DNA from 2 places in the Paraburkholderia sp. A1RI_3L genome. Region 1 is predicted to be linked to the other one. Evidence: predicted binding sites of a transcription regulator. Region 1 holds the regulator's gene; the other holds the start of a gene.
The links. Region 1 encodes FliA, which starts transcription of late flagellar genes. Its sites were predicted from a motif close to CTAAAGTTTNNNNNNNNNNNGCCGNTA; they were not measured.
Positions count from the first base shown of each region.

Region 1 (15,198 bases):
CGATCAAGCAGGCGCTGCGCGACGGCACCTTGAGTATTGATACCGGCAAGATTGCCGACGCCGTTCTCGAAACGGCACGTAGCCTGCTGCAAACGCGCGCGGGGTCGGCGGGGAGCTAACCCCGGTTGGCCAGCGCGTTCAGCGTGCCTCGCCGCACCTTCGGGCGAAGCGCGCACGTGCAGCAGCCAATTGACCACGGCTTGTGCGCCCCAGTCAGGGCGCGGCAAGCCGACTGCGAGTTGAGTGATTGTGATGAAAGACGCCCTCCTTGCCACCGTCATCGACGAATATGCCGCCGTCGAAGCGTTCGCTTCGGTGCTCGCGTGCGAAGAGAAGGCGTTGACCGCCGTCTCTCCGCTCGAACAGCTGCCGCCCATCATCGAGATGAAGACCGAACTGGTCGAAAAGCTCTCGGCGCTGGAAAAGCAGCGCGACGCGCAGCTTGCGGAGCTGGGCTTTCCGCCGGGCTGGCGCGGCATGGAGCTGGCCTCCGGCGCCGACCCGAGGCTCGCCACGCAATGGGCGCTGCTGCAAAAGGCGGCCGAACGCGCGAAACGCTCCAACGCCACCAACGGCGTGCTGATCCATACCCGCATGGAATACAACCGCCGCGCCCTCGACGTGCTCAAGGGCGCGCAGCATAAGGCCGGTTTGTACGGGCCGGATGGGCGAATTCCCGCGTTCGGGCGAGTTTGATCGATTTCCCCGGAGCCGGGTTTTGAGGCGCGCGGCGCGATGATCCGGGCGCAGCATCCTCGCTGAATTCGCCGGCCAGCCGCACCAAAAACCAACGGGCCGCACATCCTTGCGAATGTGCGGCCCGTTGTGTTTTCAAACCCTGGTTTTTAAACCCGGTTTTCAAGACCGGTTTTCAACCCCGGCCTTCAACCTCAGGCGTCGTTGCGCCTTTCTCGATCCTCTTGCCTTTGCTGCTCGCGGCTCAATCCCAGTGCTTGCGATGCTTGCGGTGGTGGCCGGTGCTGCGATAGCCGCGCTCGCCCTCGTCCGCGTAGGAGTTGCTGCGCGAGATGTTGCCGCCCAGTGCCGCGCCGGCACCACCGCCCAGTCCCGCACCGATCAGCCCGCCCGTGCGGCCGCCCATCGCGTTGCCTGCCGCCGTGCCCGCGCCGCCGCCCAGCGCACCGCCCACGATGGCGCCCGTACGTTCGCGCCGGTTCGACGTGACCGCAGCGCCTGCACCGCCGCCCACCGCACCGCCGATCACGGAGCCCGTGCTGCCGCCCAGCGCGCCGCCCACTGCGGCACCCGCCACCCCGCCGAGGCCCCCGCCGAGCGCATTGTTCAGGTCACCCGCCATAGCGGGCAGCGATACAGCGGCCGAAGCCGCGGTCAACACGGCGATTCCTGCGATTTTTTTGAGCATCTGGTTTAACCCCATTGTCTTCGTAATAACGCGGCGCAAGTGTAGCCACCCGTCAGAAAGGGTGGTGTAAGAAAATGTTAGTGGTGTTACGGCCTGAAGCGGCCCGATGAACGAGCCGGGAAGCCGGCCCGAAAGACGGCGAAAAAGCCGCCGAAGAATTGGAGGACGCGCGGACAGGGTGCGAATGACGTACCGCTCACGCAGCGGTGAAACGGCAGCAAAGCAGCCGCCCCACACAAGCCAGCACAGCGCCAGCCGAACCGATGCCGCCCGAGGCCCGGCGCCTTGGGCCCTGGGGTCCGGGGTCCGCTACCCGGCGCCCTCTAACGCCAACAACAGCGCCACCCGCCCGGAAAGGCGCGAACGCCCCTCGAACGCACCCCGCTCGGGTTTCTCAGTCGGCCTCGGCGCCCGCCCAGGCCAGTTCGCGCAGACGCGTGCGCAGACGCGCCACGGCCTGGCTGTGCAGCTGGCACACACGCGATTCGCTCACTTCCATCACCGCGCCGATTTCGCGCAGGTTCATGCCGCGCTCGTAGTAGAGCGACATCAAGAGCTTCTCGCGCTCAGGCAGCTTGTCGATGGCTTCCACCAGCGCCGCGCGCAGGCTTTCGTCGAGCAGCGCGGAAAGCGGATCCGAGTGATCGACGCAGTAGCGGTCGAGGAACGGCTCGTCGTCCGCGGACCGGTCGAAGTCTTCGTAGTAGATCAGCTGGCTGCCATGCAGGTCCTGCAGCATGGACTGATATTCGTCGAGCGGCATCTTGAGATGCCCGGCGATCTCCGTCTCGCTCGCCGAACGGCCCAGCTGCTGCTCCACCTGGTGCACCGCGCTCTCCACCTCGCGCGACGTGCGCCGCAGGCTGCGCGGCAGCCAGTCGTTGCTGCGCAGCTCGTCGAGCATGGCGCCGCGAATGCGCTGGCTCGCGTAGGTTTCGAACTGCGCGCCCTGATCTTCCTTGTAGCGGCTCGCCGCATCGAGCAGACCGATCATGCCGGCCTGGATCAGATCGTCCAGATCCACGCTCGCCGGCATCTTGGCCACGAGCTGCAAACCGAGACGTCTTACGAGCGGCGCGTACTTCGCCAGCACCTCGTCCTGCGAAATCTTTCCCTGAGCGTTATACATCGTGCTCTCCTGCCTGAAGTCCCCGAGTGGCGTCACGCATGCTGCGCCGACGGCCATTCGGCGGCCGGGTCGGCCTGCCACATGGATGGCGATGGGGCCGACGTTGTTACGGTCGGGCGCGTCATGGCCGCGCGCGACGACATGGCTGGCCGCATGGGCCAGTACTGCAGTTCTGCGGCGACATGCCGGTAGTCGCGCGCGGCGGCCGTGGACGGAAAAGCGTCCACGATGCAGCGTGCGAGCTCGACGGCCCGCGCCATGTGTGGGTCAGCCGCAATGCAGCCTGCGTTTTCGAGCGAGACGGTGAGGTAACGACCCGCCACGCCTGCGAGGTTCTCGAATGCCGTGTGGGCATCGGCCGCGCTTTGGACGTAATTGACGAGCACGCGGAACTGCGCGATTGCGTGCGCGAAATGAAGACGTTTCATGGCGGCGTAGGCATCGGTGATGGCCTGCGCCGAGACGCGCGTCACGACCATCACGTCGTGCGAGCGCATGGCGAGCCCGGAGAGCGCGCCGTTTCTGTCGAGCCCGGCGTCGATCAGCACGACGTCGGCGGGGCCGTTCAGCACGAGTCCGTACTGTTCGGCGCTATAGCCTTCCTGGCTGCCGCGCCAGGCCGAGAGCACGCCGAAGCCGAGCGGATGCCGGCTCACGGCCGCCGCGAGAGACACCTCGCCGCGCATCACGCCGGCGAGATTCCCCACGCGTTGCATGCCGCCAAGCGTGGCGCTCACCGACCGGTCGCCCAGGCACTCGTCGATGACGAGCACGTCTTTGCCCTGCTCGGCCAATGCCGCTGCAAGGTTCACTACTGTCGTGGTGCGTCCGACGCTCTCCGAGCCGCCGGTCACCGCGATCACTCGCGAGCCGCTGCGGGCGAGCAGCCGCCGCAGCCCCTCCGCCTGGTCGGCTACGAATTTATCCAAAGCGAACCTCGTGCAGGTCGGCATTCGAACGCGTGGACAGCGCCGAGAGCAGCGCCGGGATGTCGTCTTCGTGCGGCACGAAGGGCGAGTGCTCGCGCGGAATGCAGAACGCGCTGCGGATCAGGAAACGCTTCGTCGCCACATAGAGGTTCTCGGGCACCTTCTGGCCGGTCGACACGTAGTGAACCGGCAGCCGGTAGCGCAGCACGGTGTCCAGCGCGCCGCCCAGGTTGGTGGCCTCGTCGAGCTTGGTGAGAATGCAGCCCGCGAGCGGCGCCTTGTCCGGCGTGCTCTGGTAGGCCTGCACCACTTCGTTGAGCGTGTCGCCGTGGCTCGTTGCGGACATCAGCAAGAGACGCTGCACCGGCTGGCCGGCGCTGCACAGCATGGCGATCTGGTCGGTCACGGCGCGGTCGCGCTGGCTCATGCCGATCGTGTCGATCAGCACGATGTGCTTGTTCTTGAGTTCGGTGAGCGCGAGCTGCAGGTCGGCGCCGTCGCGCACCGCGTGCACCGACACGCCGAGAATGCGGCCGAAGATGCGCAGTTGCTCGTGGCCGCCAATGCGGTAGCTGTCCGTGGTGAGCAGCGCCACCTTGCTCGCGCCGAAGCGCATCACGCAGCGCGCGGCGAGCTTCGCCGTGGTCGTGGTCTTGCCGACGCCCGTGGGGCCCATCAGCGCGAACACGCCGCCGCGTTCCATGAGCGCGTCTTCGTTTTCGAGCACGGGCAGGTTCGATTCGAGCACCGACTGCGCCCATTCCAGCGCGCCTTCCGGGTCTTTGCCTTCGGGCAGGTTGTCCACCACCATCTTCACGAGCTGGGCCGAGAAGCCGGCGGCGAACAGCTGCTTGGTGAGCGCGCCGTGCGTGGGGCTGCGGCGTTGGCGCTCGCCCCAGAGGAGTCCGGCGAACTGCTCTTCCATCATGCCGCGCATGGAGGCCAGCTCGCTCATCACCGTTTCGTTCACCACCTGTTCGATGCGGGCCTTGATGGCTTCCGTGACGCTGGCCGAGGCGTTCGCGCCTGCGGCATCGGCGGCGGTCCTGGCGTTGCCCGAGGGCGTGGCCGATTGCGTCGGCGGCTGGCTGTTGCCCGGCAGATCGAAGGCCGGTGAGATGCGCTGCGTGGCGCGGCGCGCCGCCAGTTGAGCCGCTTCGCGCGCCCAGTCCGGCGTGCTGACGTTGAGCACGCCCTCGCCTTGCGGGCGGGGCTGGCCATGTTCGGCGTGCGGGTCGGCGGGCATGCCGAGTCCCTTGGCCATGGCGTCGGCGGGCGTCATACCTGCGGCTTTCGTGCTGTGACCCGCGCTGTGACCCGCGCCTTGACCTTCGCTGTCCTTGTCGGCAATGCGGCGTGCGTGGTCGATGAGCCAGGGGTTCGTTTCGGCCATGGTGCGCGGAGCGTGTGCCTTGTCCGAGTAGGACGGCACAGCCGATGCCGGCATGGTCACGCCTGCGGCCGGCGTCGCGAACCCCGCGGCGCGGCTCGCCGCCGGCACATGAGCGGCCGGATGAGCGGCCGGATGAGCGGGAGCGTGCGCCGGCGTGGGACGCGCAGCCGGACGAGCCGGTGCACCCGCCTGGATAGTCGCGGGTTCGGCGGCGAAGCGGTCCGCGCCGCCGCCGGTATCGGCCTGGCCTGCGGGCTGGGCCGCAGACTGAGCCATAAACGCGCCCGGGCGGTCCAGCGCGGCACCGCGCGTGGCGAGCGCGCCGCCTGCTTGCGCTTCGGGCTTGGCCACCGGTTGCGCGGCGGCGTTCATGTAGGGCGAAGCGTCGTCTTCGTCGTCCGACGCGGACAGGCGGTCCGCGCCCGCTTCCGGGCTTGCCCCGAACACCGACGAGAACACGTCCGGCATGCCGTTCGCGTAGGGGTTGCCGGCAACCGGCGCGGCGGCGCTGCGCGGCAAGCCGCGCGAAGCAGCACCCGCGTTGGCGCCTTCACCCGCGGCAGGCGCGATGGCCGCGAGTTCGCGGTCGGCTACGGCGACGATCTCGACGCTGCCGTCGTCGAGCGTGCGATTCGACAGCACCACTGCGTCAGGACCCAGCACTTCGCGCACTTGGCGCAGCGCGTCGCGGCTGGTGGCACCGATAAATTTGCGGATGTTCAAGCTGACCCCCGATGAGGTTGACGACCCTGACGTGGCGTTTCAATTGCGAGGCGCCAGCTTCGTTGCGCGGTGGCTCCGCAGGAACCTGGTGCGCGGCAAAGCCTTTGCCGATGGTGAAATTATTGAGGAGGTGAACGCCGGACTATCGATGGATCAGCGCGGGGAAAAGCAGGCAATTCGTTTGATCGGGTCGAAAGGGGGGCTGCGGGGAGGCGCTGAGGGGAGACTGCGGAGGTACTGCGGAAACACTGAGGGAGTACTGCGGAGGCACCGCGAAGGCACTGCGAGAGTACTGCGGACGTGCCCGCCGCAGCGCCGAACGGCACACCGGACAGGCCGGCGTCGCGCCAACCCAAGCCATGCCCGGCCCCGCCCCAGGCACAGCGAAGACGGCAAGCGCCGCAACCGGCGCCCGCCCCGTCAAGCCGTGCCGATCAGATTGACCACCTTGACGTGCCGCGTGTCCGGCACTTCGGCGTAGGAGAGCACCTTCAGCTGCGGCAGGCTGCGCCGCAGGAAGCGCGCGAGCATGGCGCGCAGCGAGTGCTGCACGAGCAGCACTGGCGCAAGCCCCAGGCTTTGCTGGCGCGTCATCGCCTTCTGGGTCTGTTCGAGCAGCGTATGGGCGAGCCCCGGTTCCAGGCCCGGGTTCGCCCCCGTGGTGAGCGCCTGGGACAGCACGCGCTCAAGATTGGCGTCCAGACCCATCACCTGCATGTCGCCGTTGCCGGGGAACCACTGCTGCGTAATGGCGCGGCCCAGCGCGAGGCGCACGATGGCCGTGAGGTCGTGCGGGTCGCTGATCTTCGGCGCGTGTTCGGCCAGCGCTTCGAGAATGGTGCGCATGTCGCGGATGGGCACCGCCTCGTCCAGCAGGTTTTGCAGCACCTTCTGCAGCGTCGTGACGGGCAGCGCCTTCGGCACGAGGTCGTCGACGAGCGAGGGCGTGTCCTTCTGCATGCGCTCGAGCAGCGCCTGCACTTCCTGGCGGCCCAGCAGTTCGGACGCGTGCGTCACCACGAGGTGGTTCAGGTGCGTGGCGACCACGGTGCTCGAATCCACCACCGTGTAGCCGTACACCTGCGCCTGCTCGCGCAGGTTGGTATCGATCCAGATGGCGGGCAGGCCGAAAGCCGGGTCCTGGGTGGGCGTGCCCGGCAGCGCGGCCGTGACCTGCCCCGGGTTGATAGCGAGCCATTGGCCCGGATACGCCTCGCCCGTGCCCACCTCCACGCCTTTGAGCGCGATGCGGTAAGCGTTGGGCCGCAGTTCGAGGTTGTCGCGAATATGAATCACAGGCGGCAGGAAGCCGATTTCCTGCGCGAACTTCTTGCGGATGCTCTTGATGCGCTTGAGCAGCTCACCGTCCGAATTCTTGTCGACGAGCGGAATCAGGCGGTAGCCCACTTCGAGGCCCAGCGTGTCGATGAGCGCCACGTCGTCCCAGCTGGCTTCGGTGTTCTCGGCCGGCGCGAGCGCAGCGGGCGCCACGTCCACGAGTGCCGCGGAGGTCTTCTTTTCCTCGCCGCGCTTCTTCATGACGCGGCCCAGCTGGATGGCGCCGCCGCCCAGCACCAGAAACGCGAAGTGCGGCATGCCCGGAATCAGGCCCATCAATACGAGAATCACGCCCGTAATCATCAGCACGCGCGGATTCGTGAAGAGCTGGCCGGTGAGCTGGGTGCCGATGTCCTCGTTGGTCGCCACGCGCGACACGATCACGCCCGCCGCCGTGGAGATCACGAGCGACGGAATCTGCGCCACGAGGCCGTCGCCGATGGTGAGCAGCGTGTAGTTCTTGCCCGCCGCGGCGAAGCTCATGTCGTGCTGCACGACGCCCACAATCAGCCCGCCGATGATGTTGATCACCATGATGAGCAGGCCGGCAATGGCGTCACCGCGCACGAACTTGCTGGCACCGTCCATGGAGCCGTAGAACTCGGCTTCCTGGGACACCTCGGAGCGGCGCTTTCTCGCCTGCTCTTCGTTGATGATGCCGGCGTTCAGGTCGGCGTCGATGGACATCTGCTTGCCGGGCATGGCGTCCAGCGTGAAGCGCGCCGCCACTTCGGCAATACGCCCCGCGCCCTTGGTGATCACCATGAAGTTGATGACCATCAGGATGATGAAGACGACGATACCGACGGCGAAGTTGCCGCCCACGAGGAAGTGGCCGAACGACTCGATCACCTTGCCCGCCGCGTCCGGGCCCGTGTGGCCTTCCAGCAGCACGACCCGCGTGGAGGCCACGTTCAGCGAGAGGCGCAGCAGCGTGGAGAACAGCAGCACGCTCGGGAAGGCGGCGAAGTCGAGCGGCTTCATCGTGTACATGGACACGAGCAGCACCATCACCGAAAGGGCGATGTTGAAGGTGAACAGCAGATCCAGCAGGAACGGCGGCAACGGCAGGATCATCATGCCGAGGATCATGCAGATCAGGATCGGCCCCGCCAGCGCGCGCAGGTTCGTGCCCTGAAGCACGTCGGGGCGTCGCGCGAGCAAACCAGTGCGGGCGTTCATGCAGAAGCTCCTTCGTTACCACGTTTGTTGCGGCCGCCGGACGGGGCGCCCGGTGAGCCTTCGCCGTCTCCTTCGCCCGAAAGCGTTTCGGCGGCTTCCTCGGCGGCGTCTTCGTCGGAGACACCACCCTTGTCGAGTTCGGGCGGCACGTCGAATTCGGTGGGCGCGACGGGCGCCTCGCCGCCTTCGGTCTTGAAGCGGCGCAGCTGATAAACCCACGCGAGCACCTCGGCCACCGCGCCATAAAGCGGGCCCGGAATCTCGCGGTTCAGATCCACGTTGTGATAGAGCGCACGCGCAAGCGGCGGCGCTTCGAGCAGCGGCACGTTGTTTTCCGTCGCGATTTCGCGGATGCGCGCCGCCACCAGGTTCACGCCCTTGGCGATCACCTTCGGCGCGCGCATCTCGCCGTCCGTGTACTGGAGCGCCACGGCGAAGTGCGTCGGGTTGGTCACCACCACGTCGGCCTTGGGCACCTCGCTCATCATGCGGCGGCGGGCCATGGCGCGCTGCTGCGAACGGATGCGCGCCTTCACGTGCGGGTCGCCCTCGCTTTCGCGGTGCTCGCGCTTCACCTCTTCCTTCGTCATGCGCAGCTTCTTGTGGTAGCTCCACATCTGGTACGGCACGTCGAGCGCCGCGACCACGAACATGCCGGCCACCGTCATCGCGCAGCAGACGGCCACCAGGTGCGTGGCGTTGGCGAATGCCGTCAAGAGCGGCTGGGTGGCGAGCGCGAGGATGTCGTCCTTATGGCGCCAGATCGCGACGCCGCCAATCAGCCCCACCACCGCCGTCTTCGCGAGCGACATGCCGAGCTGGATCGGTCCGTTGATCGAGAAGATGCGGCCGAGGCCCGCCACGGGGTCGAGCCGGCTGAAATTCGCGCCGATCGACTGGGTGGAAAAGAGCCAGCCGCCCAGCGCCATGGGCGCAAGCAGCGCAGCCAGGCCCGTCAGGCCGAGCACCGGCAGCAGCACCCAGGCGGCTTCGCGGACCACGCCGCCCGCGCCCACCAGCATGCGGCCGGTGTCGAAGGCGGTGGCGTGGTCGAAGGTGAGCGAGCTGCGCAGAATGGTCTGGAAATGCTGGCCGATAGGCCCGGACATCGCCCAGACGCCGAAGAACCCCGCCGAAAGCAGCGCGAACGTCGCGAGCTCGCGCGAACGCGCCACCTGCCCTTCCTCACGCGCCTTTTCGAGGCGCCTGGGAGTGGCTGATTCGGTTTTTTCGAGGTCGCTGTCCTCTGCCACAGGTTCTCCAGTCGATCGCGGCGCAATGCCCTTTTTCAGTGAGAGCGATTATTCCCGCGCCGCGCAATGGATGATCGACGGATAAAGACGGAGAAACGGGGGTATTTCGGCGGATGAGGCGGGGTGGGCGCGTGCGGTTGTTACGGCGGAGTGCCTTTGGCGGGGAGCCTGCGGTGGCGGGGGCGGCTGGGGCGGCTTTGGGCGGAGCGCTTTGGGCGGAGCGCTTTGGGCGGAGCGCTTTGGGCGGAGCGCTTTGGGCGGGGCGGCTTTGGACGGGGCGGCTTTGGACGGGGCGGCTTTGGACTGAGCGGCTTTGGACTGAGCGGCTTTTTGGACTGAGCGGCTTCGAGCGGAGCGGCTTCGGCCGCCCGCTCAAGCCGCCGCAGGCGGACGCTCAGGCGGCAAGCCCCTCCAGGCTGGCCGCCTGAGTGGCCGGGCCGCCTGCGCGGCGACCCGGCCAGCGGCCCGTTGGACTAGAAGGCCACGAACGGCGCCGAACCGCCCGAGCCTGTGCGGTCCATGCCCACGAAGACGTTGCGGCCGAAGTGGAACGGCAGACCGAGGTCGAGGGTACCTGCGCCGACACCAGTCCCCGCCAGGTCGTTGAAGGCGAAGTTGCTGCCGTTGCCGAACAGCGCGGAGGCGCTCGCCACGTTGAAGCTCACCGTGGCCTTCGCGCCGTTGGCGCCTAGCAGCGTGGCGTTGAGCGTCTGCGTTGACGGCGGGCAGTAGAAGCCCTGGAAGTTGCTGCCGCACTGCTGCAACGCGCTGTCCTCGAAGAAGAGCCCGTTGGAGCCCGAATCGAGGAACGCCGTCACCGTTGCGCCGTTGAACGTGCTGCCCACCAGGTCGCCCCACTGCGTGGTCTGGAACTGCTGCGAGGCCGTCATCGTGTTGTTGGCCGACGTGCCGATGCCGAACACGAGCGTGCCGCTCGCCGACGCCTGGCCCGAGTCCGAGATCTGCGGCAGTTCCAGAATCAAGCCGTTGTTGTCCGTGGCGAAGTGCGGCACGGGGTTGGCGACCTGCTGCGAGATCTGCACGGCGGTCGCGGTGCAGGTGGTCGAGGTCAAACCGCCTGGGCACGTGTAGTAATTGCTGCTCGCCGCCGAGCCGACGCAGGCCGCGCCGCAGTCCGCAGGCGCCACACCCACGCCGAGAATGCCGTTCGCGCCCAGATCCTGCGCCGTGTTGTTGCCCACGCCGAAGTTCTGGCACGCCTGCGGAACCGTGCCGCTGCCCATGTCGCCAATCACCTGGATCGGGATGTTGCCGGCCGCCTCGCCGCCCAGCTTGACGTCGGCGTTGCGAATGGAGCCCCAGGTGTAGCCGTCGGCGAAGTGCGGGCATTCGGCAAGCGGCTGGCCGCCCACGCTCGCCTGCTGCAACTGGGCGAGCATCGTGGAATTGAGCGCCGTGTTGACCACGCGAAGCCCGTAGGACGCGGTGTCGAGCTGCACGTGATCGATGGTCTGGCACGTCGATGTCCCCGGCACGCAGATCGTCACGCTCACGCTGGGAATGTTGACCACGCCGAAGAGCCCGCGGTCCACGGTGACGGGCACGGTGTTGGCCGCGCTCGGCGTGCCGCCTCCGCCCCCTCCACCACCGCCTCCGCCGCCCCCTCCGCAAGCCGCGACGATGCCTGCCGCCACGACGAACGTGGCCGCCTGCCCCCATTTGACGAACCGGGCCGCGACCTGCCCGGCGAATCCGCTGCGAAGTCCGATGCGCACGTTATGTCTCCCTGGCTCGATGGCCTGCTTGAATCTGCTTGAACCTGCTTGTGCCTCATTTTCACTGGATGTCGGACGTGCTCACGCCCGCGGGCAGCGCCTGCGGCAGCCATGCCTGTCCGGAGAAAGCGCCCATGTGGCCGCCCGAATGCACGACGAGGCCGCTCTGTTCCACCGCGGCCGGGCCGCGCACGGCGCCCGCCGCCCGGTTCGCCTTGAGGCCCGCTATGTACTGCGGGAAATACGTGCCGAGCAGCGCCGAGAGATCGGGCATCTGCTGGCCCTGCCATGCCACGCCGAACACGGTGCCGTCTTGCCCGACGTACTCGCGCACCACGGTGCCGCTGGCAAGCCTCGTCTCGCGCACGGTGTAGGAGGTGGAAGCGGCGGTGCCGCTGCTGGCCGCCATGCCCGCCGACGAAGCCTGCGTTGCCGCGCGTGCGACGGCGGAGGTAGAGGCGGCGCCCGCGCCGGGCGAGCGTGTCGTTACGCCCGTTACGGCGGCGCCCGCGGGCGTCGTCATGGGCGCCGCGCCCAGGCCCGCAAAGGCATTGGTGCTGGCGACGAGCCAGCCAAGCGTGAGCGACGTCGCTGCGACGCCGCGCGTGATTCGGTTCAGCGCGCTCATAGTCCTCCCGATGCACGGCCAGGGTGGCCGCTGTGATGAGGGGGCGCAACGCCGGCCAGACAGACGACGCTGTGCCGCGGCGGCCTCGGTCCCGCGCCGGGCGGCGGGCGATGCGCTGCGGCATGAGCGCCGCGCGGGGCCGGGCTTACGGCGTAGTATGCCTGCGCTTGCGACGGGCGGCCAAACGCACCGTCCGCGCTCAAGGCCGGGCAAGCGAAGCACGGGGCGTGCCGCACAGGCGGCCGCCCCGGCTTGCGGGAAGGAGGAACGGGAGAGAACGGAAGCCGGTCGGGAACCGGCCTGACCCGGCCGAAGGTCCGGCTACGAGGGGACGCGAAAGCGGACTAGAAGCCCAGGCTCGCGAGCAGGTCGTCCACTTGCGACTGGTCCTGCATGACGTCGGCCTTGCCTTCGGGATTGATCTGCGGGCCGTTGAGCAACCCTTCGGGGCTGCCGGTCGACGACTCGGCGGCGGCCAGCGCCGCCGCCGTGGCCGCGAACTGCTCCCGGCGCTCCGGTGCGATGTTCTCCACGAGCACGCCCAGCAATTGCTGCTCGATCACGTAGACCACGTCCATGATCTTCTTGATCACCTGGCCCGTCAGATCCTGAAAGTCCTGGGCGAGCATGATTTCGAGCAGCTGCTGGCTGGTCGCCGAAGTAGCGTCGGGCACCGTGGTGATGAACGCGCGCGTGTCGTCCACGAGCGTGCGCACCTCGTCGCGGCCGAGCGGCGCTTCGTACCACCGCGCCCAGCGCTCGTTGAGCGCGCCGGCGTCGCGCTCGAGGCGCTCCTGCAACGGCTTGGCGATTTCGATGGCGTTGAGCGCGCGCTCGGCGGCCTGCTCGGTCATCGCGACCACGTACTTGAGGCGGTCGCGGGCGTCCGGCACGGCTTCGGCGGCGCGTTCCACGTGCTTGTCGAGCCCGAGTTCTCGCATCGAGTCGCGCAGCGTGCGCGTCAATTGTCCGATGCGGGCAAGAATGCGGTCGGTCGCGAATTCTCCCGCGTCCTCCTGGCCGCCCTCGCGCGGCATGGCGGCTTGCGCACTGGTCGGCTGGTTCACGTCAGCTCCCGGCTTTCGCCATCTTTTCGAGGATCTTGTTGAGCTTCTCGTCGAGCGTAGCCGCCGTGAAGGGCTTCACCACGTAGCCGCTGGCGCCTGCCTGCGCTGCCGCGATGATGTTTTCCTTCTTCGACTCGGCGGTCACCATCAGCACCGGCAGGTGCGAGAGGCTCGCGTCGGCGCGGATCTCCTTGAGCATGGCGAGACCGTCCAGGTTCGGCATGTTCCAGTCCGAGATCACGAAGTCGTAGCCGCCGCCGCGCAGGCGCGAGAGCCCCGCCGCGCCGTCTTCCGCCTCGTCGACGTTGGCGTAGCCCAGTTCCTTCAACAGGTTGCGGACAATCCGGCGCATCGTCGGAAAGTCGTCCACCACCAGAATTTTCATTCCCTTATCCATCTTGGTTCCTCTGTGCAAATTGTGTGTGCGGCGTGCGCGCGCCCGTTCGCGTCGCAGCCGAACGGCATCATACGCGCTGCACGCGATCGCCCATCAACGCAAGGCGTGCCATCACGCGGCGGCTCATGTCGGCAAGCGGCGCGATTTCGTCGGCGGCGCCCATCGCAATAGCCTCGCGCGGCATGCCGAACACGACGCAGCTCGCTTCGTCCTGGGCGAGCGTGTAAGCACCCGCCTTGCGCATTTCGAGCAGCCCCGCCGCGCCGTCGCGGCCCATGCCGGTCAGGATCACGCCGATCGCGTTCTTGCCCGCATGCTGGGCCGCCGAGCGGAACAGCACGTCCACCGACGGACGGTGCCGGTTCACCGGCGGGTCGTCGGACAGATGGGCGATGTAGTTCGCGCCGCTACGCGCGAGCAGCAGGTGCGCGTGGCCCGGCGCGATATAAGCATGGCCCGGCAGCACGCGTTCGCCGTGCTCAGCCTCTTTAACGGTAATCCGGCACAAACCATTGAGCCGTTGCGCAAAAGATTTTGTGAAACCGGGCGGCATGTGCTGCGCGATCAGCACCGCGGGGGCGTCCGGCGGCAGCGGCACGAGCACTTCGCGAATGGCTTCGGTACCGCCCGTGGAGGCGCCCACGATGATGAGCTTTTCCGTACTCACGAGCGGATTGTTAATGAGCGGCGCCGCCGCGCCGGCACCTGCCGCCGCAGCCGCCGCCGCGACGTGCGCGGGCGCGGCCTGGCGAACCCGCGCGCGGGCTGCTGCGCGAATCTTGTCGGCGAGCTTCTCGGAATATTCGAGCATGCCGTCGCGAATGCCCACCTTCGGCTTGGTCACGAAGTCCACGGCGCCCAGTTCGAGCGCGCGCAGCGTGATTTCCGAGCCGCGCTCGGTCAGCGACGACACCATCACCACCGGCATGGGCCGCAGACGCATCAGCTTCTCGAGGAAGTCGAGACCGTCCATGCGCGGCATTTCCACGTCGAGCGTGAGCACGTCGGGGTTGTGCTGCTTGATGAGCTCGCGCGCGACGAGCGGATCCGGCGCCGTCGCCACCACCGTCATGTCCGGCTGGCTGTTGATGATTTCCGTCATCAGGCTGCGGATCAGCGCTGAGTCGTCCACACACAAAACCTTGATCTTTTGCACAGCTGTCACGCCTCCTCTACTGTCTTGGCGTTGTTGTCCTGGTTATTGGGGCGGGGGCGCGCACCGAACAGTTCGATGCGCGGCTTCGCGGCGCCGCCCGGGCGCGCAGGCGCACCGGCGGGGCCGGCTCGCGGCAGGTCGGGACGTGCGGCGCCCGTCTGCGCGCCGGCGAAGAGTTCCATGTGGGCGCGCGCTCTGGCGAGGCGCTCGGCGCGGGCTTCGGCGGTCTGCCGCGCGAGCGCCTGTTCGCGCTCGGCCACACTCGGGTCCTGCTGCAGGCGCAACTTCTTCACCATGACCTGGCCCGTGCGCGGCAGGAACGCCACCTTGCGCGGATGCTCGCCCTGCAGGTCTTCGGCCACGATGGGAATTTTTTCCAGCGCGAGGTAGCGGCGCACGAATTCGGAGTTGCGGTCGCCGATGTTGATGGTGGTCATGCCCGCCAGCACTGCGGCGCCGCCGAACACTTTCGCCTCGAAGCGCTCGCGCCGGCCGCCCGCCTTGATCATCTCGTTGATGAGCACTTCCATCGCGTACGCGCCGTAGCGCATGGAGTCCGACGCGGCGTGCCCGGCATCCGCGCCGTCGTCGGGCAGCATGAAATGGTTCATGCCGCCGATGCCCGCGGTGCGGTCGCGAATGCACGCCGCCACGCACGAGCCCAGCACCGTGACAAGCACCATGTCTTCGCTCGTCATGTAGAACTCGTTCGGCAGCAGCTTCACGCCGGGGCGCTGGAAGTGGTTGTCGTAGTAGAGGTTGGTGGCAACCGGCAAGGTCGTGCTCATGCGATCGCTCCGCTCGTTGCCGCGGTGCCGGCGCGCGCGCTGCTGCGCGCGTGGTCGGCGCTGTCGCGCGTGAGTTCGTAGACCGTCTGGCCGCG
Region 1 is NZ_JARCHA010000001.1:346,943-362,140, forward strand. It holds gene flgM (flagellar biosynthesis anti-sigma factor FlgM) at 1-119, shown strand, start outside; gene PXJ20_RS01690 (flagella synthesis protein FlgN) at 253-696, shown strand; gene PXJ20_RS01695 (hypothetical protein) at 941-1,384, opposite strand; gene PXJ20_RS01700 (RNA polymerase sigma factor FliA) at 1,779-2,513, opposite strand; gene PXJ20_RS01705 (AAA family ATPase) at 2,546-3,442, opposite strand; gene flhF (flagellar biosynthesis protein FlhF) at 3,435-5,558, opposite strand; gene flhA (flagellar biosynthesis protein FlhA) at 5,979-8,078, opposite strand; gene flhB (flagellar biosynthesis protein FlhB) at 8,075-9,331, opposite strand; gene PXJ20_RS01725 (DUF3443 domain-containing protein) at 9,805-11,067, opposite strand; gene PXJ20_RS01730 (DUF2844 domain-containing protein) at 11,129-11,695, opposite strand; gene cheZ (protein phosphatase CheZ) at 12,040-12,732, opposite strand; gene cheY (chemotaxis response regulator CheY) at 12,764-13,159, opposite strand; gene PXJ20_RS01745 (protein-glutamate methylesterase/protein-glutamine glutaminase) at 13,227-14,315, opposite strand; gene cheD (chemoreceptor glutamine deamidase CheD) at 14,321-15,103, opposite strand; gene PXJ20_RS01755 (CheR family methyltransferase) at 15,100-15,198, opposite strand, start outside.

Region 2 (15,198 bases), on a different contig from region 1:
CCAGGCGGCCACGTTCTCCATGAACGACACGCCGCGGCCCTTCACGGTCTGCGCGATGACTGCCTTGGGCTTGCCATTGCGAAAATCCAGGCTTTCCATCAGTTTCGAAAGTTCGGCGGGGTCGTTGCCGTTCGCCTCGTGCACTTCCATGCCGAAGGCGGCGAACTTCTCGCCGAGCGGTTCGGGATCCATGATGTTTTTCGTGGCGTCCGCCAGTTGCAGGTGATTGCGGTCCACGATCACGACGAGGTTGTCGAGCCGAAAGTGGCTGGCCGCCATCGCGGCTTCCCAGTTCGAACCTTCTTCGAGTTCGCCGTCGCCGGTCAGCACGAACACGCGACCCGGCACGCCGCCGTCCGGCGCCTGGCGGCGCTTCGCGAGTGCGAGGCCGGTGGCGATGGGCATGCCGTGCCCGAGCGCGCCGGTATTGACGGTCACGTACCCGGGCAGCTTCTGGCGCACCGGGTGGCCGGGCAAGCGCGTGCCGTCGCGCAGATAGCCGGAGAGTTCCTCGTCGGCGAGCCACCCCAGCTCGGCGAAGCAGCAATAGAGACCGCCCACGCCATGGCCCTTGCTCAGCACGAACTGGTCGTGCCAGACCGGTGCCTGCGGCAGCTCGGCGCGGTAACGCATGACCCGGAAGTAGAGCGCCACGAGAATGTCGACCTCGGACATATCCGCGCCCGTGTGGCCGTTCTTCGCATGCGCGTTCATCACGCAGATGCGCTTGCGGATGGCCCGCGCACGCGCCTTCAGGTCGGGTTCATCGAGCCGGAATGGGTTTTCCATGGACTTTCCAATTGTTTCCTTTTGCTTGCCTTCAGTTTCTATTTCTGGGAAGAGAAAGTCAAGGCGTTTCCTATGCTTTCCGGGCCAGGGAATACCCTCGAAGTAAGGCATAGCCTCGGACAAGCCACCATTGCGCGCTGCACGGAGACGCTCTCGCGCGCTGGCAACGCGTCACATGACTTTCCAAAAAGAAAGCCGCGCTATAATCGACGGAAACCATACGCAAGAAGCCATGCGCAGCTGCGCCCGGCATCGCCACCCACGACGCGATGCGACGGCCGGCCCGCAGGCGCCCTACCGGAAAGCACGATGGATCAGAAAACCCGCTGGGAAAACATCTACGCGAGCGTGCGCGACATGAAAGCCGTGAGGCTCTCGGACCTCGCGCGCACCTTCAACGTCTCCATGCCCACCATCCGCAAGGACGTCGACGCGCTGGAACGCGACGGGCTCGTGGAGCGCGTGCACGGGCTCGTGCGCCTCAAGACGCTCTCGTACATGTTCGACGGCACGGGCATGAGTCACCTGCAACCCACGGCCGCCAAGGTGTGGATCGGCGCGAAGGCGGCCACGCTGGTGGGCAACGGCGACTCCATGATCCTCGACTGCGGCGCCACCACCACCGAAATGGCGAAGAACCTGGTGGGCCGCCAGCATCTGCGCATCGTCACGAACGCGCTCAACATCGCGATGCTGCTTGGCAACGAACCGTCGAACCGCGTAATGCTCACAGGCGGCCAGTTCATGCCGGAGACGCTTGCCGTGTCCGGCGAGAAGGCGTCGGCGTTCTTCGAAGGCATGTTCGTGGACAAGCTGTTTCTGGCGGCGGGCGGCGTCTCGAAGGAAGGCGGCATCTCGTATCCCGACTTCATCGACCTGCACGTGAAGAGCGGCATGATCGGCGCCGCGCGGCACGTCTATCTGCTCGCGGATTCGCAGAAGTTCGGCCGCCGCGAGTTCGCCACGTTCGGTGCGATGGACCGCGTGCATACGGTCGTGACGGACCGGGGCCTCGCGCCCGAATACGCGAAGTGGCTCGACGGTATGGGCGTCGAAGTGATCTACGCGGACGCGCCGTCGCCGTAACGGCGGGGACCCAGGGCAACCGGAAGCACGCCGCCGTCGAGGGTTATCCCGAATGTCGTCGTGCGCTCAGATTTGTATGATGACCATATCACCCGATCACCTAAGCACCATGTTCGAGACCATTTCCGCGCCTGCCATGAGCGAGCGCGTCGCCCAGCAACTGCTCGCGCAGATCGACGCCGGCAGCTTCAACAGCACCGGCAAGCTGCCCACGGAAGCCGTGCTCGCGCGCGAATTCGGCGTGAGCCGCACGGTGATCCGCGAAGCCGTTTCGCGGCTCAAGAGCGAAGGCGTGGTCGAGCCGCGCCAGGGCAGCGGCGTCTATATCGCGCGGCATGCGGCCATCCGGCCGCTGCGCATCGATTACGCGGAGGCCGTGGAGTCGTCGGGTTCGCTCGCGCATCTGCTCGCCGTGCGCCGCGCCATCGAGGCCGAGGTGGCCGCCGAGGCCGCCCTGCACTGCACCGCCGCCGGCATGGACGAGATCGACGCCGCCCTGCGCCGCATCAACGAAGCCGTGGCCGAAGGCCGCGACGGCGTGGCCGAAGACATGGCGTTTCATCGCGCCATCGCGGTCGTGACGGGCAACCCGTACTTCCTCAAGACACTCTCGTTTCTGAACCAGTACCTCGAAGCCGGCATGAAGGTGACGCGCGGCAACGAAGCCACGCGCGAGGACTTCTCGCGGCAGGTCCGCGAAGAGCACGCGGCCATCGTGGACGCGATTCGCTCGCGCGACCCCATGGCGGCCCGCAACGCGGCCCGCACGCATCTGTACAACGCCGCGCGCCGCCTCGCGGAAGCCGGCATCAGTTGAACGCGCTGAATGCGCTGAATGCACGGAACGCGGCGGCAATAACGCGCCGCTCTCTCTTGCGAATCGACCAGGATCTGCCATGTCACGAAATGTTGGAGTCATCGGCCTGGGGGCCATGGGCCTGGGCGTTGCCCGCTCGCTGTTGCGCGCCGGTTTTCGCGTGCACGCCTGCGACGTGCGTGCCCACGTGCTCGAAGCGTTTGCTGCTGAAGGCGGAGTGGCCTGCGCCACGCCAGCTGACGTTGGCGCGCAATGCGACGTGGTGATCACGCTCGTCGTGAACGCGGCGCAAACCGAAACCGTGCTGTTCGGCGAGCACGGCGCCGTGGCCGCCATGAAGCCGGGCAGCGTCGTGATAGCGAGCGCCACGGTCGCGCCGGACTTCGCCGTGGCGCTCGGCAAGCGTATCGAGGCGGCCGGCGTGCAGATGCTCGACGCGCCCGTCTCCGGCGGCGCCGCGCGCGCGGCATCGGGCGAGATGACGATGATGACCTCGGGCCCGGCCACCGCCTACGCCGCGTGCGAAGACGTGCTCGCCGCCATCGCGGGCAAGGTCTATCGGCTGGGCGACGCGCACGGCGCCGGGTCGAAGGTGAAGATCATCAACCAGTTGCTCGCGGGCGTGCACATTGCCGCGGCAGCCGAAGCCATGGCGCTCGGCCTGCGCGAAGGCGTGGACCCCGATGCGCTCTACGACGTCATCACGCACAGCGCCGGCAATTCGTGGATGTTCGAGAACCGCGTGCCGCACATCCTGAACGGCGACTACACGCCGCTGTCCGCCGTGGACATCTTCGTGAAGGACCTGGGCCTCGTGCTCGACACCGCGCGCCGCACGAAATTCCCGCTACCCCTGTCGGCCACGGCGCACCAGATGTTCATGAGCGCATCGAGCGCCGGCCACGGCGGCGAAGACGACGCCGCGGTCATCAAGACCTTCCCCGGCATCACGCTGCCGGGCGCCCGCTGATCTGCAAACGCAGCGCCTCGAGCGTTGTGAAGGCCTGCAAAGAACGTCTTTCATGAGCCCCTCATGAGTACCGATACCGAAATCCAAACCGCCCAAACCGCTTCCCGTCCCCTGCTCGGCTGCATTGCCGACGATTTCACGGGCGCCACCGACCTCGCCAACATGCTCGTGAAGAGCGGCATGCGCACGGTGCAGACCATCGGCGTGCCCGAGCCCGACGCAAACGAAAATGCAAACGGCGCGCCGATGCTCGCCGCCGACGCCATCGTGGTCGCGCTGAAGTCGCGCACGATTGCCGCTGCGGACGCCGTCGCGCAATCGCTCGCCGCGCTCGAATGGCTGCGCGCCCAGGGCTGTCGCCAGTTCTTCTTCAAGTACTGCTCGACGTTCGATTCCACGGACGCGGGCAACATCGGCCCCGTGGCCGATGCGCTGCTCGATGCACTGAGCGATGTGTCGAGCGATGCATTGGCCAATGCCTCCGGCAGCGGCTTCACGATTGCCTGCCCCGCGTTCCCCGAAAACGGACGCACGGTCTACCGCGGGCATCTCTTCGTGGGCGACGCGCTGCTCAACGAATCGGGCATGGAGCACCATCCGCTCACGCCGATGAAAGACGCCAACCTCGTGCGCGTGCTGCAACGGCAGACGGCATCGAAGGTCGGCCTGGTTCGCTACGACGCGATCGCGCTGGGCGCTGCGGCCGTGCGGGCCTCCATCGACCAGCTGCGCGCCGAAGGCGTGCGCCTCGCGATTGCGGACGCGCTCACAGACCGCGATCTCTACGTGCTCGGCGAAGCCTGCGCGGACCTGCCGCTCGTGACCGGCGGCTCCGGCGTCGCGCTCGGCCTGCCCGCGAATTTCCGCCGCGCCGGGCTCTTGCCCGAACGCGACGACGCGGACGCGCTGCCGCGCATCGAAGGCCATGCCGCGGTGCTGGCGGGCAGCGCGTCGAAGGCGACCAACGCCCAGGTGGCGGCGTGGCGCGCGCATCGTCCGGCGTTTCGCATCGACCCGCTCGCGGCCTCGCGCGGCGAGCCTGTCGTCGACGAAGCACTCGCCTTTGCGCGCCGTCATCTGCCCGAGCCCGTGCTGATCTACGCCACCGCCACGCCCGACGAAGTCAAGGCCGTGCAGCAGACGCTCGGCGTGGAGGCCGCAGGGCACCTCGTGGAAAGCACGCTCGCCGCCATCGCGCAGGGCCTGCGCGAAGCCGGCGTAACGAAGTTCGTCGTGGCAGGCGGCGAGACCTCGGGCGCCGTCGTGCAGGCACTCGGCGTGAAGTCGTTGCAGATCGGCGCGCAGATCGACCCGGGCGTGCCCGCCACCGCGACCATCGGCGCGCGGCCGCTCGGCCTCGCGCTGAAGTCGGGCAACTTCGGCGCCGTGGACTTCTTCGAGAAGGCGCTGCGCGAACTGCAAGGAGCCCACTGATGAGCGCCGAAGCGAAGCTGCGCGAAGAAATCTGCACGGTGGGCGCGAGCCTCTATGCACGCGGTCATGCCGTGGGCAGCGCGGGCAACATCAGCGCACGCCTCGCGGACGGCTGGCTCATCACGCCCACAGACGCGTGCCTCGGCCGGCTCGATCCCGCGCAGATCGCGAAGGTGGACGCGAACGGTGTGGCCGTGTCGGGCGCCAGGCCGTCGAAGACGCTGACCCTGCATCGCGGCATCTATGCACGCAATGCGGCAGCGCACGGCGTCGTGCACACGCATTCCACGCATCTCGTCGCGCTCACGCTCGCGGGCGTGTGGCGCGAGACCGACGTGGTGCCGCCCATCACGCCGTACTACGTCATGAAAGTGGGACACGTGCCGCTCATTCGCTATCGCCGGCCCGGCGACCCCGAGGTTGCCGCCGAAGTGGCAGCACTCGCGGATCGCGTGCGCGGCGTGCTGCTGGAACGCCTGGGCCCCGTGATGTGGGGCGAGTCGGTCTCGCAGGCGTCGTATGCACTCGAAGAACTCGAGGAGACAGCACGGCTCTGGCTCATGACGCAACCGAGGCCCGAGCCGCTTGCCGAAACAGCCATCGACGAATTGCGCTCGACTTTCGGCGCACGCTGGTAGCCGTTTTTTGCACGCCCTGCGGACGCGGCTACGTGGAAGGGTTTCCGCACTGCGTAAGCACAGGCTCCGCGAGCCGCTACGTGATCGGCACCCTTGCCGTGGCCCACGCCGACGACGCGGGTCAACCCATAATCTGCGCGGGCACGTCGCGCGCGTGCCCTGCGCCCCACTCACCTTTCAGGACTTGCCGCCATGCCTCGCTTCGCTGCCAACCTCTCGATGATGTACAACGAGCACGCGTTCCTCGACCGCTTCGCCGCTGCCGCGCGCGACGGTTTCAAGGCCGTCGAATATCTGTTCCCGTACGACTTCGAAGTTGAGGCGCTGCGCGCCCAGCTCGACGAACACAGCCTCGTACAGGCGCTTTTCAACGCGCCGCCCGGCGACTGGGCCGCGGGCGAACGCGGCATCGCGGCGTTGCCGGGCCGCGAAGACGAGTTCAAGCGCAGCATCGATACGGCCTTGCGCTACGCCAGCGTGCTCGGCAACACGAAGCTGCATGTCATGGCCGGGCTCGTCGCGGCGGGCGCAGACCGCGCGCGCTATCACGCGACTTACGTCGCGAACCTCGCCTATGCCGCGCGAACCGCCGCCACGCAGGGCATCACCGTGTTGATGGAGCCCATCAACACGCGCGACATGCCGGGCTATTTCCTCAACCGCCAGGACGACGCGCATGCGATTCGCGCCGAAGTGGGCGCGCCCAATCTGAAGGTGCAGTTCGACTGCTACCACTGCCAGATCGTGGAAGGCGACCTCGCGATGAAACTCAAGCGCGACTTCGCGGGCATCGGCCACATCCAGATTGCGGGCGTGCCGGAGCGGCACGAGCCGGACATCGGCGAACTGAACTACCCGTACCTGTTCGAGCTGATCGATGCGCTGGGCTACGACGGCTGGATTGGCTGCGAGTACCGGCCGAAGGCGGCCACCTCCGATGGGCTTGGCTGGCTCAAGCCTTATCTGTGAGGCGCGGTCCGGTCTTGCGGCTCCATTCGAATCTGTATCTGCAACCATCACCGTTGCTGTTTCAGCTATTCAAACGAGGCACATGACATGAAGGTACTGATCACCGGCGGCGCCGGCTTTCTCGGCCAGCGCCTCGCCCGCAGGCTGCTCGAACGCGGCGAACTCGCGGGCCCGAACGGTCGCGCCGAAAAGATTTCGATGCTCGTGCTGCTCGACGTGGCCGCGGCCCCTGATTTCAGCGATGTGCGCGTGAAGACGATGGTGGGCGACATCGCCGATCGCGCGGTGCTGGAACAGGCCATCGATACCGACACGGCCGCCGTGTTCCACCTCGCCGCCATCGTGAGCGGCCAGGCGGAAGCGGAGTTCGATCTGGGCATGCGCATCAATCTGGACGCCTCGCGCACGCTGCTCGAGGTGTGCCGCGCGCGCGGGCACCGTCCGCGTGTGGTGTTCACGAGTTCGGTCGCCGTCTACGGCGGCACGCTGCCCGACGTGGTGCGCGACGACACTGCACTGAACCCGCAGTCGTCATACGGCACGCAGAAGGCGATGGCGGAACTGCTGCTCAACGACTACACGCGCCGCGGTTTCGTGGACGGCCGCGTGCTGCGCCTGCCCACCATCAGCGTGCGGCCGGGGCGGCCGAACGCGGCGGCGTCGTCGTTTGCGAGCGGCATCATTCGCGAGCCGCTGAACGGCGAGACGAGCGTGTGCCCCGTGCCGCGCTCCACCCGCCTGTGGCTGCTCTCGCCGCGCCGCGCCATCGACGCGCTGGTGGCGGGCTGCGAACTCGACGCCGCGGTGCTCGATGCGCTGCCGGGCAACCGGCGCGTCGTCAATCTGCCGGGCATCTCGGTCAGCGTGGACGAGATGATCGCGGCGCTGCGCGAAGTGGCCGGCGACGACGCAGTGAAGCGCATTCGCCATGAAGTGGACGACCGCATCGCGAAGATCGTGGTGAGCTGGCCGGGCCGCTGGGACACCTCGCGGGCCGAACGGCTGGGGCTGCATGGGGATGCATCGTTCGTGGAAGTGATTCGGGCGTATGTGGAGGATGAGCGCAAGTAAAGGCCCGGCGCATTGTCCACTCCAGGTGAACTGACTTTAAAACCCTCGACGACTTCCGCCGCAAGGGTCCCGATCCTAGACTCACCTCCATCGCGACAACCGCACGCCGTGCGGCTCGCATCATCGATCGGGACCCGTCATGAAGAAGATTCTGCTTGCCGTACTCGCCACGCTGGGCGCGTCGGCCGCGTTGGCCTCGGCCTCAGCTTCGGCTTCAGGTTCAGCCAGCCATGCACGTGCCGTCAATGCCGGCGCGCCGCGCCACCCCACCACGTACCACACCGTGAAGGTGGACGGCCTCGACATCTTCTATCGCGAAGCCGGCCCGAGCGATGCGCCCGCTATCCTGCTGCTGCACGGCTTTCCGTCGTCGTCGCGGATGTTCGAGCCGCTCTTCGCGCGCCTCTCGGAGCGCTACCATCTGATCGCGCCGGACTACCCCGGCTTCGGCCATAGCGATGCGCCCGCACCGCAGGACTTCGCCTACACGTTCGACCATCTCGCGGCCGTCACGAACGACTTCCTCGAAACGCTGGGCGTGCAGCGCTACGCGATGTATGTGCAGGACTACGGCGGACCGGTCGGCTTTCGGCTCGCGCTTGCGCATCCCGAGCGCCTGACCGGGCTCATCGTGCAGAACGCGGTGGCGCACGAAGACGGCCTCGGCCCGCTGTGGGAAAAGCGCCGCGCGTTCTGGGCAAACCGCGAAGCCAACGAAGCCGACTTGCAGCGCACCTTCCTTTCGTTCGACACGACGAAGCAGCGCCACGTGGGCACGAGCCCGCATCCCGAGCGCTACGACCCGGACCTGTGGACCGACGAATACGCGTTTCTCACACACCCGGGGCAGAAGGCAATCCAGACCGACCTTTTCTACGACTACCGGACCAACGTGGCGTCGTATCCCGCGTGGCAGGCGTGGCTCAGAAAGACGCAGCCGCCCACGCTCGTGGTGTGGGGCCGCTACGATCCGTCGTTCCAGGTGGCCGAGGCCGCGGCGTACCAACGCGATCTGCCCCATGCGGAGATTCACGTGATCGACGCCGGTCATTTCGCGCTGGACGAACGCGCAGACGAAGTAGCGGCGCTGGTCGGCCGCTTCATGCAGCGCCTGCCCCAAAGCTGAAAGCGAAGACCCCGCGTGGCCGGTGCGTACAATACGGGCTCTCCGATTCCCGAAAAGAGCCCTCGTATGGCAATGAAGAAAACCGACCTTGAGAAGAACAAGGCGCTCAAGCTGACTCATTCGATGAAACAGACGCATTCCGATCGCTTCGGCAAGGGCGCGACCGAAGCACCCGTGAGCCGCAAGGAGCAGCGCAAGCTGGACCAGGCGAAGGGGCTCGTGCCGTTCGCCTGCAAGCTGGACAGCGAGCTCGTGGAAACGCTCAAGGCGCGCGCGGCCGGGCATCCTGACGGCATGAACGGTCTCGTCGAGGAATTGCTGCGGCGTGCATTGGCGGGCGGCGATCAGGCGGCTTAATCAGGCGGCTTGAGCGGGGCGTGGCGCAGCCCGCAGTGGGCCCCGCCCCTCTCAAGCCCACCTTCAGCCCATAACGCTGCCGCGGCCCCCACAAGCGGCGCGGCGGCAGCGTTGCAAGTCACGCGGCGAAGCCCCCACCTCACAGCCCCGCCACACCCGTTCGCTTCGCCCGAACCGCTATTCCGGATCGTTGCCGATGCGCTCGAACCGGATCATCTGTTCGGCCTTCGTGCCATTCGACTCTTCGCGGTACACCGTGCCGCAATACACCACGCGATAACCGTCGCGCGCCCGCACCTCCGGCAGGTTGCCGGCCGGCCTGCTGTCCACGCCGCCCAGCCCGGCTGCGGGCGCCGGAATGTAGTTGTCGAGCGTGGCATTCGACGTAACGACGTTGTCGTGCCAGACCGACGCGTCCCGCTTCGCTTCCAGCGACTTGCCGTCGGTGTCCACGGTGTTGTCGGTTGCGTCCATGCCCGCGCTGTCCACGGAAACAATGCGGCTGTTCGCGCGCTGCACCGGGTCTCCCGCCTCGCGCGTCACCTTGTCCATGTCGATGGACGGCAACGCGGACTTATCGCGGGTCGAAGTCGCCTCGGCGGAGCCGGCGTGCCGGGTCTGTCCGAACTCCTTCGCCTGCGTGGCGGCGTCGGGCGAATCACCGGCCGCGGGCGTCTTGGCCGGGCTTTTCGCGGCCATCTCTTTTTGCTGCTGCTGGGTAGGATTGGCTTCGGCGTTCTGCATATCCACCTCACGTACTCGAGTGCTCATCGGGATGCTGTCGTGAGAGCGCGCATGCGGCGTGCCCGGCCTTTCTCTTCTGTAAAAGGCACTACGGCAGCAGTCCGAACACCGCCACGCCGCTGGTCGTGCCGACATACACGTGCCCATGCGCGATCATCGGCGTGATGAACTTGTTGCCGGCGCCGAACGTGTCGCGCGAGCCGGCCTGGTTGCTGTTGTACAGCTCGTTGGCGAGATTGCCGGCGTCGAACGCGTGCAGCGCCGCGACGCTGCCGTTCTCCGCGGCCCAGACGATGGCATTGCTCGATCCGTTCGCGGAAATACTGGGTGTCGCGCCGGGATACTGGAACGTGCCTGCGCTTTGCGAAGCCGGCGCAGTGGCGAGACGTGCAGCGTTGATCGGAAACGCCTTGAGGTGGTCGCCGAGCGCGCCGATGTAGACCGTGTTGCCGTAGAACGCCGGCATGCCGAACACGCCGGCCGCGAGTTGCCCGTCTATCTCCTGCCAGATCACGTTGGTCGAGCTGTTGAACTTGCCCATGGCGTCGCGATTCACGACGTAGATCTTCGCGTCCTTGCCGGCGCCCACCGCAAGATGACGCACGGTGCCGCTCGCGTCGGCGAGATCGGGCAGCACCAGCGCGCCGCCCGAGCCGAGGTCCTGATCTCGCGACGAAAGCGCCGCCGTATCGAAGGTCGCGAAATAATCCGCGACTGCGAGGCGAGGCGAAGTCGCGAGCTTCAAGAACGTGTTGCCATAGTCGCCGCTCGACGGAAAGCCCTGTGCGTCGAGCGTGGCATCGAACGTGCCGTTCGCGTCGAGCAGATAGAGCGAGGCGCCATCCGAGGCCATGCCCGCGCCGCTCATCCATACCGATCCCTCGCTGCCGTTCGGCGTGAGATTGAGCACGCTGGTCTGCACGAGCGTGCCGGCGCTGTACGCCATCACCCAGCCGCCATACACGCCCTGATCGCAATGCGAGGTCCACCCCAGATACACGTTGCCGTTGACAAGCGCGAGCGCCTGGCGCTCCGCGTATTGTTGCGGGTCGAACACCGTCACGCCGTTGCTGCTGTTCGCGCCCGCGCCGGGATAGGTCGCGGCGATCTGCGCCGGCCCGCCGAGCGCCTCGGCGCCCGTCGTGAGATCGAGCGCGTGCAGGCGTTGGTGAATGGCGCCGCTCGCGTCCTTGCTCATGGCGACGGCATAGAGCACGCCATTCGCGCCGCGCGTGCGATCGATCACCGGTGTCGCGGTAATGCCTATTTCAGGCGTGATTTGCTGGCAGTTGCGATCGTCGCTCGTGGTCTCGCCCGGGCCCAGCAGCGAACGCTGCCAGAACGGCGTGTTGGTGTCCGCATCGAATGCGTAGACGCTGGCGTGCTCGGTGGCAACGTAGACCACGTTGTGCGGCTTGCCGCCAATCGAGAGGCTGCTCACGTAGAGCGGCTGCGCGTCCACCTTGCCGTCCACGGCGAGGAACGCGACCTTGCCGAAATGCGTGGAATTGACGTTGGCCGGCGTGAGCGTCGTTTCGGCCAGGTACTGGCCCGTGCGCGCGGCGTCGTTGTGATACATGAGCACGTCCGTGGGGGACGATACCGTGGTGTTGACCGGCGCGGACGGCGTGGACGTTGCGGCTGCGCTGCCGGATCCACCGCCTCCCCCGCCGCACGACGCGCAAATTGCGACGATGAGGCATGCCATTGTCGCGAAGGCCGTACCGCGGCGCGCGGTGGCGCGGGCCTGTACCTCGCGGAGGTGGAGCAAGCGGTGCATGTGCGTCTCCCGCGCGGCCCGAAGGCCGCGAAGACTGCGTGTCTTGCCGATGCAGAGTCCGCCGTGGGCTGCGCGTTTCGGCACGGGGAATGAGCAATTGCCGTACCGGAGGCGTTTTATTGCGCCCTATTTTCAGAGCGTTATCGATGTGAGAAAGCCATGCTAGCCGGGTCTGCGGCCAATAGAGAACGAGCCCCAAAAGCGAAACGAGCCCTACGCCGCCCGAAAGCCGCGTAGAGCCCGTTCCAAAAAAAGTGACGCACCCCGCAAGAGGCGCGTCACCGAAGGTACTGCGTGGACGTTTATTGCAGGAGCTTCAGCACTTGCTGCGGCAGCGAGTTCGCTTGCGCGAGCACCGAGATACCGGCTTGTTGCAGCACTTGCGCCTTCGAGAGGTTCGCCGTTTCCGAAGCGAAGTCCGCGTCGACGATCTGCGACTGGGCGGCGCTCAGGTTGGTCGATTCCGTCTGCGTGTTCGTGATGGCCGACTGGAACGTGTTCTGCGTTGCACCCAGCGTTGCCTGGAAGTTGTTGACTTGCGCCAGCGCGGCGTCGATTGCCGTGATCGCGTTCTGCGCGCCCGAGGTCGTCGAGATGTCGATGCCCGAGACGCCGAGGCCCGACGCGTTCCACGTCGTCGAACCGAAGTTCGCCGTGATCGTCTGGTTGGCCGATGCGCCGATCTGGAAGTTCACGCTGCCGAGGCCGCCCAGCACGCTCTGGCCGTTGAACGTCGTTTGCGTTTCAACGCGGTTGATTTCCGTCAGACGCGTCGTGACTTCAGTCTGCAGGTTCGCTTGCGCTGCCGAGCCGAGCGAGCCGTCGCCCGATTCCACGGCCAGCTGGCGGATACGCTGCAGGTTGGCCACGGTCGACGAGATCGCGCCCGAGGCGGTTTGCACCATCGAAATGCCGTTGTTCGCGTTCATCACGCCCTGGTTCAGCGCGTTGATGGCGGCGGTTTGCGTCGTGGCGATCGCGAGGCCGGCGGCGTCGTCAGCGGCGGTGTTCACGCGCTTGCCCGACGACAGACGCGTAATGGCTTGCGACAAGGCGCTTTGCGAACCGGACAGGTTGGTCTGCGTCGTCAGCGACAGGATGTTGGTGTTGATGTTCAGCATGGCTTCCTCTAATGAATTCGGTTGGGTATCCGGTTGAGTAACAGGACGATGGTGGTGGTGCTCGCTTGCTGCGGTCCGTTCCAGCAACCTGTATGTCCGGGTTATCGTCGGGCACGGGACAAACTTGAGGGGGAAGCCATCGTTGCGACGGGGAATCGCCCGCCGGCGTGAGCACCGGCGGGGAAAGCGGGAAGGCGGCGTAATAAAAGGTAACGGGACAACGGCGGACGTGCCCGTATATAGGTCCGGAATGATGCAGCGGTCCCCACGGTCCTGAGCGGTCCTGAGCGGTCCTGCGGTGGTCCCGCAGGAATCCGTCAGCGAGTCGTCTACGAATAGAAAGAAGGCGACGGCAACGTATCGTTCAACGCCCACTCGCCGAGTTCCTGAAGCTTGTAATCGACGGGATCGTGCAGCGTTTGCGTGCGCAGATTGCGCCAGAAGCGGTCGAGTCGCAGCGCGCCTTGCGTGGCCCGAGCACCGGCCACTTCGAACAGCCGGCTCGTCAGATCGAGCCCCACGCGCGTGGCCGCTACCTTCGCCGTTGCCACCGCCACGGCCACCTGCCCTCGTCCTGCTTCGTCCAGCGCGGTGCCTTCGTTCCATGCCGCGTCGAATCGCGACGCCGCCTGCTGCACGAGAAGCCGCACGCTTTCCAGGCCTACCCAAAACTCTCCATAGCGCAACAGCGTGTAAGGATCTTCGTTCACGCTCTTCGCGGGCGATTTGAACCACGGCCGCGACTCGTGCAGCGTGTAGTGCTTCATCTGCGCGAACGCGCCTTCGCTCACGCCGAGAAACAGGTGCGCGAAGATCAATTGCGCAAGCAGCGGCCGCAGGCACGCAAACGGCGTGCTGAGCGGCCCCGGATCGAGCAGCATTTCGCTTTCCTGGACGCGTACCTGATCGAACGCGGCACTGCCGCTATCGGTTTGACGCTGGCCGAAGCTGTCCCAGTCCGAAGGGATGGTGATGCCCGCGCGCGCGGTGGGCACCGCGGCAATCAGCAGCTTGCCGCTGGCTTCATCCACGCCGGACGCAATCAGCATGTCCGAATCGAACGCACCGGAGCAAAAGCTCTTGCGGCCTGAAAACTCATAGCCGCCATCGACTTTACGCACGACGGTCCGCTTGTCGAGCGGATTGAGCGCGTTGCCCCAGAACCGGTTGTGGCGTGCTGTCTCTTCGAACCAGGGCTCCCACTGAGCGGGCCGCGCGAACAGTTGCACCGTGGCCAGCAGCAGATGATGAAAACCGTAGACGTGCGCGATGGAGCTGTCCACGCGCGCGAACTGCCGCACGGTATCGAGCGTTTCGATCCAGTTCGCGCCCTGCCCGCCGTACTGCTTCGGAATGGAGAGCGCAAGCAGACCGCTGCCGCGAAGCGCATCGCGCTCCGCTTTCGGCGTGCCGCCGCGCGCGTCGCGCTCGGCAGCCGTTGCGGCGAAGTCTTGCACGAGACGGTCAATCGTCCGCTGAATCGATGAGAAGTCGGACTCGGATGATAAGGACATGGATCTTGCCTCCAGCACGGAATGGGAGCGGGTTCAACCCGCTATCTTAAAAGCGCGCCGCGCGCGCGTCCCGGCCAGAATACCGAATGCTTCGAAGCGGGAGTGATATGGGCGGCGAGGATGAGGGCAAGGAAGGCCTACGGGCCGAAATGCGTCGGTTCGCGCCTGGAGAACTTCCAGGCCGACACGAAGCCACATATGATTGCGTTGCTAACCACTTCATGGTCTAATCGCCGCCATGTTCGATCACTGCCTGTATTTCAATTCTGCTGCCCTGGCCCGCCTCGTTGAGCGAGAATGGACCGCTGTTTATGCCCCATTCGACCTCACGCCGCCGCAGGGCTTCGTTTTGCGCGTCGTGCTCGCCTCGCCCGGATGTCTCGCCAGCCAGGTCGCCGACATGCTGGGCATTGCCCGTCCCACGGCGACGCGACTCGTCGACAACCTTTGCCAGAAGAAGCTTGTGGAGCGCCGGCAAGGAAAATCCGACGGCAGAGAATGGTGTCTATACCCCACAGCCGCGGGCAAGGCGCTCGACAAACCGATCAATGCGGCAAGCGCCAACGTCGCCAAGGCACTGCGCGGACGAATCGGGACCGGCTTGTTCGACACAACGATCAGCAGCATGCGGGACGTCAGAAAGGCGTTGGACTAACGCCTTTTTTGATCACAAATAGTTGTTATGCTAACCAAATGGAGCCGGCATGAAAGGCACTGCGATACGAGAATCGAAGAAGTGCATCGCGCCACGCAAGCAACGCCTGGCGATAACCCGTGACGCA
Region 2 is NZ_JARCHA010000013.1:36,507-51,704, reverse strand. It holds gene PXJ20_RS27310 (transketolase) at 1-789, opposite strand, end outside; gene PXJ20_RS27305 (DeoR/GlpR family DNA-binding transcription regulator) at 1,099-1,875, shown strand; gene PXJ20_RS27300 (FadR/GntR family transcriptional regulator) at 1,985-2,692, shown strand; gene ltnD (L-threonate dehydrogenase) at 2,772-3,662, shown strand; gene otnK (3-oxo-tetronate kinase) at 3,726-5,096, shown strand; gene PXJ20_RS27285 (aldolase) at 5,096-5,734, shown strand; gene otnI (2-oxo-tetronate isomerase) at 5,927-6,703, shown strand; gene denD (D-erythronate dehydrogenase) at 6,791-7,774, shown strand; gene PXJ20_RS27270 (alpha/beta fold hydrolase) at 7,914-8,900, shown strand; gene PXJ20_RS27265 (hypothetical protein) at 8,967-9,257, shown strand; gene PXJ20_RS27260 (DUF3005 domain-containing protein) at 9,435-10,001, opposite strand; gene PXJ20_RS27255 (pyrrolo-quinoline quinone) at 10,090-11,709, opposite strand; gene PXJ20_RS27250 (flagellin domain-containing protein) at 12,084-12,902, opposite strand; gene PXJ20_RS27245 (acyl-CoA dehydrogenase family protein) at 13,232-14,416, opposite strand; gene PXJ20_RS27240 (MarR family winged helix-turn-helix transcriptional regulator) at 14,655-15,071, shown strand; gene PXJ20_RS27235 (hypothetical protein) at 15,121-15,198, shown strand, end outside.
Region 2: PXJ20_RS27250 (flagellin domain-containing protein) is a predicted target of FliA. The motif match lies at 13,005-13,031, and genes of this name have one in related genera.